One region of the Paenibacillus sp. FSL R10-2788 genome, then DNA from elsewhere that is predicted to be linked to it. Evidence: a T-box and tRNA genes for the amino acid it is inferred to sense, from the RefSeq annotation. Region 1 holds a T-box; the other holds one or more tRNA genes.
The links. The T-box of region 1 lies ahead of leuS (leucine--tRNA ligase). A T-box ahead of a tRNA ligase gene usually reads a tRNA of that ligase, here a tRNA-Leu.

Region 1 (5,732 bases):
ACATTTCATACACACGTAGTGTATCTGCACCAAAAGCTTCCACAATCTCATCCGGGTTGATGACATTTCCGCGTGATTTACTCATTTTTTCATTATTATTTCCAAGAATCATACCTTGGTTAACCAGCTTATGGAAAGGTTCTTTTGTTTCAACAACGCCGAGATCATAAAGCACCTTGTGCCAAAAACGTGCATAGAGCAAGTGAAGCACGGCATGCTCCGCTCCACCAATATACAGATCTACTGGAAGCCATGCTTTTTGCTTCTCAGGGGAGCACAGCTCTTGATCGTTTTTCGGATCAATATAACGCAGGTAATACCAGCAGCTGCCCGCCCATTGCGGCATGGTGTTCGTCTCGCGGCGAGCCTTCATGCCAGTCTCAGGATCAATAGTTTCCACCCACTCTGTTACATTCGCAAGTGGAGATTCCCCTGTACCCGAAGGTTTGATCGCATCTACATCCGGCAGTACCAGCGGCAGCTGATCAACTGGAACAGTCTTCATTGTGCCGTCTTCCAAATGCAGAATTGGAATGGGCTCTCCCCAGTAGCGTTGGCGGCTAAACAGCCAGTCACGCAGACGATAGGTTACTTTGCCTTTACCTACGCCCTTTTCTTCCAACCAAGCAATCATCTTCGCAATCGCTTCTTCATTCTTGAGTCCATTCAGGAAATCAGAATTGACATGCGGACCATCTCCGGAATAAGCCTCTTCTTCAACGTTGCCGCCTTGAACGACTTCCACGATATTCAGGCCGAATTGTTTAGCAAATTCCCAGTCGCGTGTATCGTGACCCGGAACTGCCATGATTGCTCCCGTTCCGTAACCAGCAAGCACATAATCTGCAATCCAGATTGGCGCCTTCGCACCATTCACAGGATTAATTGCATATGCGCCTGTGAAGACACCGCTCTTCTCTTTTGCCAAATCCGTACGCTCCAGATCGCTCTTACGAGAAGCTTTTTCACGATATTCTGCCACAGCAGCACGCTGAGCTTCAGTGGTAATCACATCAACAAGCTCATGCTCTGGTGCCAGTACGCAGTAACTTGCTCCGAACAGTGTATCTGGACGTGTAGTAAACACGGTCAGGTTAGCCTCGTGACCTTCAATGTTAAAGTTCACTTCTGCACCTGTTGATTTCCCGATCCAGTTGCGCTGCATATCCTTGATGCTTTCGGACCAATCCAGTTCTTCCAGATCCTCCAGCAAACGCTCAGCGTACTCTGTAATTCTCAGAATCCATTGACGCATCGGTTTGCGCACGACCGGGTGACCGCCGCGCTCACTTTTACCATCGATAACCTCTTCGTTGGCAAGTACCGTACCCAGTGCCTCACACCAGTTAACAGGTACTTCTGCTACATAAGCCAGGCCTTTGTTATACAACTGGATAAAAATCCATTGTGTCCATTTATAATAATCCGGATCTGTCGTGCTGATCTCGCGGTCCCAATCGTAGGAGAAACCCAGCGATTTGATCTGACGACGGAAATTATCGATGTTCTTATCGGTAAAATCACGTGGATGCTGGCCGGTATCCATCGCATACTGCTCTGCCGGAAGTCCAAAAGCATCCCAGCCCATCGGATGCAATACATTGAAACCGCGCATCCGCTTGTAGCGAGAAACGATATCAGTCGCTGTGTAACCCTCTGGATGACCTACGTGCAGTCCTGCACCTGAAGGATACGGAAACATATCCAGTGCATAAAAATTGGGTTTTTCAGGATCTTCTCCTGTCTTAAAGCTTTTGTTCTCATCCCAGAACTTTTGCCATTTCGGCTCAATAGTCTGCGCCCGGTAACCACCAGCGGGTGTGCTATTTGTTTGATTGTCGCTCATTGTCTGCTCCTCCTTGGAGTGTTACTTCTTAGATTTCTTATTTCTTAACCAAGCATATACACCTTCGGTGTCCTTATAAGGACGGTAAGCGTTTATGCGGGAAATATAAGACATGAAGTATTGCGTAAAACGTATACTCTCTTATATTTACAAAAAAACCTCCCATCCCTAGCGTATTATCGCTAGGGACGAGAGGTTATAATTCCCGTGGTACCACCCTAGTTAGCGGCGAATATACTTTATTCTGCCACTCACTTTGCACCCTTTAGCGGGGGTGAGGCGACGGCGGTTCATTCATGACATCCATTATCTCTTATGGATATCCTGTAAACTTGCACCGTTACTCCGAGGTGAGTTCACTCTGTTCCGTTAACCGACTCGCACCTTAGTGTCGGCTCTCTGCAATAACGGTATAGAATTAATACTCCTCATCATCGAACAACTATATACTGAGTCATCAGTAATATTCCCCAACATTATATACAAAACTGTTATCAATAGTCAATGATTATCCCTTTATACGGGCTTTCGTTTGATTAAAAACGCCATAAAGTGTTGAATTACGACTTTTGCAGCTGCAAAGAACGGTACAGCAAGGATAAGTCCAATCATCCCTGCCAGTTCACCACCTACCAGCAATGCGAAGATAATAAGCAGCGGATGCAAATGTAGCGTCCTGCCTACGACCTGTGGAGAAATAATATTGCTCTCCACAATTTGGCATAAAGTGTTTACCACAGCAACCAGTAGAACTAATCGAAAAGAGACGGTCGAAGCCATCACAATGGCAGGTGCAGCCCCTAGAAAAGGACCCATATACGGAACAATATTAAATACTGCCACCACACTGGCGAACAGTAAGGCATAAGGCATTCCGACGATGGCATAGCCGATATAGGCAAGCACACCTATAATGATGCAGACCAGAAATTGTCCGCGAATGTAATTGCCGAGCGCAGCATCGATATCTTTTAACAAAGTAACAATAGACTTGCGGCGTGCGCGGGGCAGACAAGAGACCACCGTCCGTTCAAATACGTCAAAATCCTTCAAAATATAGAACACCAGAAACGGCACGATAAAAGCATTGAACAGCAAGTTAATCGTTGTCCCTATATTATCGAGAAAATGCGAAATCCCTTCGGCCAGACGATTCTCCAGTTGAAAAAACCAGTTGTTCATCCCCATTTCAACCCCAGGCGGTATTAGCCTTGTATTCATATGGCTCATCAGCCCCTGGGCTTGCAGTGTGATCTCAGGCAGATGTTCATTTAATTCTTCAAGCTGCTCAATAAACATCGGGATAAGGTTGATGGCGATCACGGTAATCGCCGTTAGAAACACTGCATATATAAGTAGAACAGCTACGCTACGCGGCATCTTCCGTCCGGCCAGCATACTAACCACGGGATTCAGCACATAGGAAATAATCATAGCTGCCAGAAATGGAGCGAGGATTGCCTTTAAAAATACAAAAATCCCCTGCAGCATCGGACGAAGCAACCAAACAAAATACAAAATGATCAGGGATAGCAGCACTCCGATCATCCAGCGGAACCATTTACTTTGGGACCATTGTTCCATGAGAGTACCCTCCTGCGGTAGAGCCTGGACTAGCTTCGTAAATAAGTATATGTATGGCCGCAGCAAAATAACCATCAAACACACAAAAAAGCGTCAATAACCTTGCAACTGATTTCAGCTGAAAGGAAATTGACGCTTAAGTACATAGAGCAGTCTTGCTTACAAAGCAAGATTCATAGTTAAGACGACGCATGAATTTGCGGGAAATCCTGAGTCATATCATCCCCGGAGAACAGGTCGTCCAGCGAGCTTAGTGTGCCGTCTTCTTCAACTTGATAAACCGACATTTTTTCGCCATTTACCGTCAATTCGATGAAACAGCCCCAGCAATAAAACTGGTGGGAACCGATCTTTCCGATATCTTTGGAGTTGCAGTTTGGACACTTCATATAATACATTCCACCTATCCGTTAACAATATTAATGGCTTTTTGTAGCCGTTCTTCGCTCATCGCAGGAACCATTAATGCATTCTCACCAATGGACATCTCGTCAGAACAAGGCAGCCATTTGCGGCCTTCGATCAAATCAGTGACAAGCCCGTCACTAATTTCCAGCGCTCCTATTGTGTTTCCCAACTTTTGGTCAAAATAAACATCAGATATTCGTCCGAGTATAGTTCCAGTTGTAGTTAGCACTTTCAAATCCTTAAGTTTGTTCTTTCCAAGTAGAAAAGTACAAGGTATATGATCGGCATCTATCTTATCAATCGACTCTTTATTACGAATCATGACAGCATCCTCGCCGTAGGCCACAATATCTTCCCATGCCACAAATTTCACATGGCCACCAAAAAAAGATTTGCTTTCCAGTTCAATACCCGTAATATTCCAGTTTGAATCGAGCAAAATATCGACAATTTTGCCGATTGCGTTACCCTCTTCAACTTCATATACAGCCAAGCCGATCAGATCTTGAAGTTTCATGGCTGCTCGGTCTCCTCACTTTGAGTGTAATTACGAGTTCTCAAAAAGTGAAAGCCCGAATGATCAGGATACCTACCATAGCCTAGAAGTAACTAGTCTCTGATACGAAGCCGATTCAGAATGGTTTCAACTTTTCGAGCAACGTACTCAATTTCTTCAGTAGTATTACCCAAACCCATGCTAAATCGAATCGCTGACCCTAAAATATTTTCTGGAAGCTCCATTGCTCTCAGAACATGGGATATTTCCAGTGATCCTGACGTGCAGGCTGAACCGCTTGCTGCCGCAATCCCGTCCATATCCAGGTTCATCAGCATAACATCTGTTCTAGCTCCCGGGAAGCTCAAATTCAGTATACTAGGCAAAAAATGCTCGGTATTGCCGTTAATTGAATAACTTTCCCGTCCAATCAGCGCATCCAGCTCTTCAAGTAGTCTATTGCGCAGGAGCTGCACTTTTTGTCGACGTTCTGATAGACCTGTAACTGCTATTTCAACAGCCTTGGCAAATCCAGCAGTACCTGCTAAATTTTCTGTTCCGGCTCGTCTGCCGCGCTCCTGAAGGCCACCGTGGAGTCTTGGATGCAGCGGTGCTCCACTCCGCACATAAAGGCCACCGATCCCCCCAGGTCCATTGATTTTGTGAGCTGTAAAGCTCATGTAATCTACCGGAAGCTCCCGCAGTGTGATCGGTAAGGCACCAAGAGCTTGTACAGCATCAACATGGAACAGAATACCCCGCTCTCTGGCAAATTGGCCAATTTCCTGAATCGGCTGAACGGTTCCTACCTCATTGTTGGCATACATTACACTGATTAGCACTGTGTCTTCCTGCACCGCTGCTTCTACATCTGCAACGGATACTCGGCCTGTAGAATCCACAGGAAGATAAGTAATCTTAAAGCCTTCCTTCTCCAGCTCTTCGCAGGTATGTAGCACTGCATGATGCTCTATCGCAGAGGTGATAATATGATTGCCTTTCTGGGCAACAGCAGCGACAGCTCCATAGAGTGCTAGATTGTCACTTTCGGTTCCGCCGCCAGTGAACACCCACTCTTCCGGCGAGCAGCCTAAAAAGGCGGCGATAGTATCGCGCGCCCCATTTAATATTTTCTTGGCTGAACGTCCGAACTGATGTACACTGGACGCATTTCCATATTGTTCTGTCATTATATTCAGCATGACCTTGGCCACCTCCGGATGAACCGGGGTTGATGCGGCGTGGTCCAAATAGATGGTTTTCATCATTCATTTCTCCACTTCTAGGGTATAGGAAAACAGTTCGTTTTTAAGAACTATTAAATTATACCGCGCGAGAAGTTAGTTTTCCACAAACTAAAGAACACAATATTGTAATCAATTCCCTGCACAGGCTAAG
Region 2 (5,732 bases), 4.1 Mb from region 1:
CCCAATGGACACATTACAAGTTACCTCCACGTCATGGAGTTTCACGCCCTCTTTACGAGCGATATTCGCGAGTGCACTCTCGTAACACGCTCCATAACCAGCCGAGAATAATTGCTCTGGATTGGTACCAGAACCTCCCGGTCCTCCAAGCTCTTTAGGCATGCTTAGATTATGCTTTAACACGCCATCCGAGGATTCAATGGAGCCTTCACGACCGCCATGGACTGTTGTAGTTGCTGTGTATAATGCTTTCATGAGTCATCTTCTCCTTCATCAAGCTGTATTGGTCATGCTCATACTTTATACTTTAAACAACAGGTATGATTTGAAACGAAGATGAGGAATGATTCATAATACTTTCTTATTTGGCTCCAGACCATAAATAGTGTACAATTAAATTGTTAAAAACTTAAATTAACTATGGAGGTGTCATCCATGAGTATTTATGATTTTGAGGTCAACACTCTTAAGGGTGAAGAGGAATCATTGTCAAAGTACAAAGGTAAAGTACTCCTGGTTGTGAATACTGCCAGCAAATGTGGATTTACTCCCCAGTATAAAGGTCTTCAGGAAGTGTACGAGAAGTTTAAGGACCGCGGGTTCGAAGTATTAGGATTTCCAAGCAATCAATTTGCTGGACAAGAGCCTGGCGAAAGTGATGAAATTGCGGAATACTGCGAGATTAATTATGGGGTAACCTTTCCTATGTTCGAGAAGATTGATGTAAAAGGTGATGAAGCACATCCATTATTCAAATACTTATCTAAGGAAGCCCCTGGTGTCTTAGGCTCAAAAAACGTGAAATGGAACTTTACGAAGTTTCTAGTTGACCAAGATGGCCGTGTTCTAAAACGGTTTGCTCCTAAAACCACTCCACAGCAGATCGAATCCGATATTTCCAAGCTTTTAAAATAATTCTTTAGTAAAAGGATACTCACCACATCACACAGCCCCCCCCTGTTGTTATGCGGTAAAGTATCCTTTTCAACTTGAAAGAACGTCATAATATCGCTATATATCAGCACCCTTTAATCTCTTGGAATATTTTATAATATTGTTGGAATATTTTTTCTGGGAGGGATAATCGGTGACTGTTCAACTGCTTGATATACCCGAACTAAATGTTATTGGCTGGGCAAATGTAAACTCATCCGGGGAGCCATACGCGAATCTTTGGGAATATGTTTTTGGCGAGCTGGATATTGATGCAAAATTTGATGCTATACCCACAAAAGTTCAAAGCAGCGGTTGTTATCTCGGTCTATTTCAGAATCGTACGTCCGTGCCTAAATTGTGGGAGCATACCGCATGGGATACTGATTTTTTCCTTGGTGTTGAAGTCGAGCAGTTAGATTGTATCCCTGAAGGCCTTGTTCATAAGAAAATTTCTGCGTCTACCTATGCTATATTTACTGCAAACGGTTTCCCTCAGTTGGCTTTTCAACACACCTGGAATTATATACATAATGAATGGCTGCCGGATTCCGGTTATAAGTTCAACCCTGATGGAGTCTTTTACATCCAATACACGGAAAAGTCCGGTCCGGATGATGAAGGATTCGAAGCCAATCTATGCGTGCCGCTTGTAAAGAAGTAGGTTATGTGATTGAGGAATGTACAAAAAAAGAAGCCTTGCATCGCAAGGCCTCTTTCTTCATTCTGTATGCGGTAGAGAGGACTCGAACCTCCACGGGTATACACCCACTACCCCCTCAAGATAGCGTGTCTGCCATTCCACCACTACCGCGCGGTGTGTTAAACATAGAACATAAATTTGTTTGAGGTCAACATTCATTATTATAAATGTACTTTTCTCAAAAGTAAAGATGCAGATTTTAAGATTCTTCGTCGACCATTTTCTGTTTACGATATTCAGCAAAAGCTATATATTCCTTGATAAAATTCTTTTCTGCTGGAAGTAATTCATCTACTCGGCTTTCCGATAGCTGAACATCACTCAAATCATAGTCTACGCCGCTCTCTCGTACAGTATCCGGTGTATCTTTGCCGAGAATAAGCCAGTCCAGACTAACATGAAAAAAATCACCGATCTCAATCAGCTTATGTGTTCCTGGAGTAGTCTTCCCCCGCTTCCAATCTCCCATATTACCTGTGCTGATATTTAACTGCTCACAGAATGATTTTTTGGTCAAACCTTTCTGCTTAATCAGGTATTCTATACGTTCGTATATGGTCTGCATCGGTGAATCGCCCTCCATCTAAAAATAAATTACTTATTTACGTAATTTCCTATTGCAAAATAACGTAAAAAAGTATATAATTAGTATTGTTATGTATTATCCGATTATATCATATGGCTGGAGTGACGATAAGAGGCGACTCAGGTGACAAGTATCTGTTAGAATACCGTCTGGCCCCCTTTGTTAACTTATCATCCTGAATGATCTCTAGGAGGGAGCGGTGACTTTTGTCAAAATGCTTATCATCTTCCATTATCCATTCACTTGAAGCTTTACCGCACAATGCGGTGGTGATCAACAGTCATGGGATTATCCAGTTCACCAACAGTAGGTGGAAGGCCTTTAGTCATGAATATGGTCTTTCTACTAATAAGAAATGGATTGGTGCGTATTACTCAGAGCTCATGCAAGATGTGATTATCGATCCCGATCAATGGGCCAAGCTTTATGAATCAGTGAAATATATACTCCGCAGAGAGCATCAGGTTTATACTTCCGAATTCTCCATACAAACCGCTAATAAAGGGAAACGAATCTTCCGTTTGGAGATCTATCCATTTCTCTCAGATCCGCACCCAGAAGCCACTTTTATAATTTCACTATATGATGTGGGCCCCTATAAAGAAGAACCTCTTCATCCGGAGATCATAAACCTCCGTTCAACCTTACCATCATCTTTTGAGCTAATCCCAATCTGTGCTTCCTGTAAATGTATTCGTAATCCCAAGGATGAATGGATCACCATTGAACATTTCTTAAAGCATCAGCTTTCTTTGCAATTCACCCATGATATCTGCCCAGACTGCATAAGACAGCTCTATCCCCAGTATGCTGGGGCTTTTAAGAGATGACCTGAGGCCACTGAATTTCACTTCTGATCTTATAAAAAAAAGTAAGAAATCCTCTGCGAACAAAGGGTTTCTTACTTTTTATTTGTATGCGGTAGAGAGGACTCGAACCTCCACGGGTATACACCCACTACCCCCTCAAGATAGCGTGTCTGCCATTCCACCACTACCGCATAATATGACCCGTATGGGATTCGAACCCATGTTACCTCCGTGAAAGGGAGGTGTCTTAACCCCTTGACCAACGGGCCATGCTTTACAAGTTATTTTCTTGTCACAACAAAAATGAGTATATCAAACCATAAGAATTTTGACAAGCCTTTTTTCAAAAAAAAGTTTAAACTAAAAGAAACGCGCACCAATAAAGGTACGCGCCTCTAATCACAACGCTTATGGATTTACTTTTGCCTCAAAGGTTTGTACTCCATCTACAAATTTTAGCACCACAGCTGCTTTTACCGGGTCATGCGTTTCATTCATTGTGATTTTACCCGTGGCCAGTAGTAAATCCTTCGTCCCCGCCAGTGCAGCCTTCAGCTTCTCAGGTTCTGTGGAGTCTGCACGTGTAATCGCGTCTGCCACTAGTTTCACAGCATCATATCCAAGCGCAGCCATCCCATCTGGAACAAGATCACCGTTAGCAGCCTTGAAGGCATCTACGAACGATTTTACTTCTGGCGAGCTATCTTCAGGTGAATAGTGATTGGACATAAACGTATTGTTTAGGGCATCCGCTCCGGCAATCTCAGCCAGTTGAGGTGAATCCCAGCCATCCCCGCCCATAAACGGAACGGTGATCCCCATTTCGCGAGCTTGCTTTACGATTTTGCCGACCTCCTCATAATAGCCTGGAAGATAAATAACATCGGGATTAGCTTCTTTAATACGTGTTAATACAGCTTTAAAATCAGAATCTTTTTGTTGATAGGATTCTTCGCTTAAGATAGAGCCACCGTTCTTAGTAAACGTTGCTTTAAAGAAGGTCTGCAGCCCTTTGGAATAATCGCTTGAAGCATCCGTATAAATAACAGCCGTCTTCGCTTTAAGTGTATCCTTAGCAAAGTTAGCCATTACTTCACCTTGGAAAGGATCAATAAAAGAGGCCCGGAATACCCATTCGTTCAAATCTCCAGTACGTTCATCAACTGTCACTTTGGGATTGGTGGCTGAGGAGCTAACCAGCGGGATGCCTTTTTCTTGAGCAACGGGAACAATCCCGAGTGTATTCGTAGATGTAGTTGCACCGATAATAGCTACAACTTTATGGGTAGTAATCAGCTTTTGCGCTGCGCGTGTCGCCTCTTCCGACTTGGAGGCATTATCCGCTTCAATCAGTTCAAGTTTTTTGCCTAGTATTCCACCTGCGTCATTAATTTCTTTTACCGCCAGCTTTGCCCCTTTGAGTGCAGAATCACCGAAGGAAGCCTGGCCGCCTGTAAGCTCAAGGTCTGCTCCAATCTTGATGGTCCCTCCGCCAGCATTCCCACCTTCAGCAGTAGTGTTGTCTGTCTTGTTCCCACAGCCTGCCAGCAATCCACCAGCCAGTAACGCAATCAGCAATATGGCCCCGATTTTCTTCATCCTCTTCCAGCCTCCCAAAATAAATAATTTATAGGTTCTTTCTGTGATGCTGTTATGAACTAGCCGATGAATTAATGTCCCAGATAAGCCATTCTGATCTCTTCCGAATCTGCCAATTCCTTGGCATCTCCCTCAAGCACCACTCTGCCCGTCTCAAGAACGTAAGCCCGATGAGCAATTTTAAGCGCCTGATGGGCATTTTGTTCTACAAGAAGCACTGTTGTTCCAGAGGCATTTACTTCCTGGATGATTCGAAAAATATCCTGAACGAGTAATGGAGCAAGCCCCATCGAGGGTTCATCTAATAATAAAAGCTTGGGATGCCCCATCATCGCACGCCCCATAGCAAGCATCTGCTGCTCCCCGCCGGATAATGTGCCGGCAAGCTGTTTTTTTCTTTCTAAAAGACGCGGGAAGGTGGAGTAGACCTTGGCAAAATCAGCAGCTAAGCTGCCCGAATCTTGTAAAAAAGCTCCTAGCTCCAGATTTTCTTCCACAGACATATTAGCAAATACACGCCTGCCTTCCGGACAATGAATAAGCCCCTGTTTTACGATGGACTGAACACTCTGATTCGTAATAGACTTATCCATGAAATCTATACTGCCTGTTTTGGGTTTCAGTAGTCCCGAAAGCGTCTTAAGCAATGTGGACTTACCCGCTCCATTTGCGCCGATTAGAGTTACAATCTCACCTTCTTTTACATTCATACTTAAATCCTTCAAAGCATGAATAGCCCCATAATATACATTGATCCCCTGTACGCTAAGCATGGTCCACTACGCCTCCTGTCCCAAATAGGCTTCTATGACTTTGGGATGATTCCGTATTTCAACGGGCGTACCTTCAGCAATCAACATTCCGCGATCCAGCACATAAATCCGGTCACACACCCCCATAACCAGGGACATATCGTGCTCGATAAGCAGGATCGTCAGCTCAAACTCTTCACGGATCCAGGCAATAAGATTCATTAGATCCCGAGTTTCATTCGGGTTCATCCCTGCGGCTGGTTCATCCAATAGCAAAAGCTTAGGTCCTGCTGCAAGCGCGCGCGCAATTTCCAAACGCCTTTGATTTCCGTAGCTAAGATTCCCGGCAC

Region 2: it encodes a tRNA-Leu, which carries the amino acid that the T-box ahead of leuS (leucine--tRNA ligase) is inferred to sense. The anticodon was not compared.

Annotation. Positions count from the first base shown of each region.
Region 1 is NZ_JBBOQA010000001.1:5,425,973-5,431,704, forward strand. Features, by position in the region: gene leuS (leucine--tRNA ligase) at 1-1,846, opposite strand, end outside; T-box leader at 2,028-2,290, opposite strand; gene NSQ50_RS24185 (AI-2E family transporter) at 2,363-3,430, opposite strand; gene NSQ50_RS24190 (hypothetical protein) at 3,610-3,819, opposite strand; gene NSQ50_RS24195 (PRC-barrel domain-containing protein) at 3,834-4,355, opposite strand; gene NSQ50_RS24200 (cysteine desulfurase family protein) at 4,448-5,599, opposite strand; gene NSQ50_RS24205 (DUF523 domain-containing protein) at 5,728-5,732, opposite strand, start outside.
Region 2 is NZ_JBBOQA010000001.1:1,283,981-1,289,712, reverse strand. Features, by position in the region: gene NSQ50_RS05640 (organic hydroperoxide resistance protein) at 1-255, opposite strand, end outside; gene NSQ50_RS05635 (glutathione peroxidase) at 436-915, shown strand; gene NSQ50_RS05630 (GyrI-like domain-containing protein) at 1,088-1,597, shown strand; tRNA gene NSQ50_RS05625 (tRNA-Leu) at 1,665-1,747, opposite strand; gene NSQ50_RS05620 (helix-turn-helix domain-containing protein) at 1,836-2,201, opposite strand; gene NSQ50_RS05615 (hypothetical protein) at 2,429-3,052, shown strand; tRNA gene NSQ50_RS05610 (tRNA-Leu) at 3,140-3,222, opposite strand; tRNA gene NSQ50_RS05605 (tRNA-Glu) at 3,229-3,300, opposite strand; gene NSQ50_RS05600 (ABC transporter substrate-binding protein) at 3,440-4,630, opposite strand; gene NSQ50_RS05595 (ABC transporter ATP-binding protein) at 4,702-5,403, opposite strand; gene NSQ50_RS05590 (ABC transporter ATP-binding protein) at 5,410-5,732, opposite strand, start outside.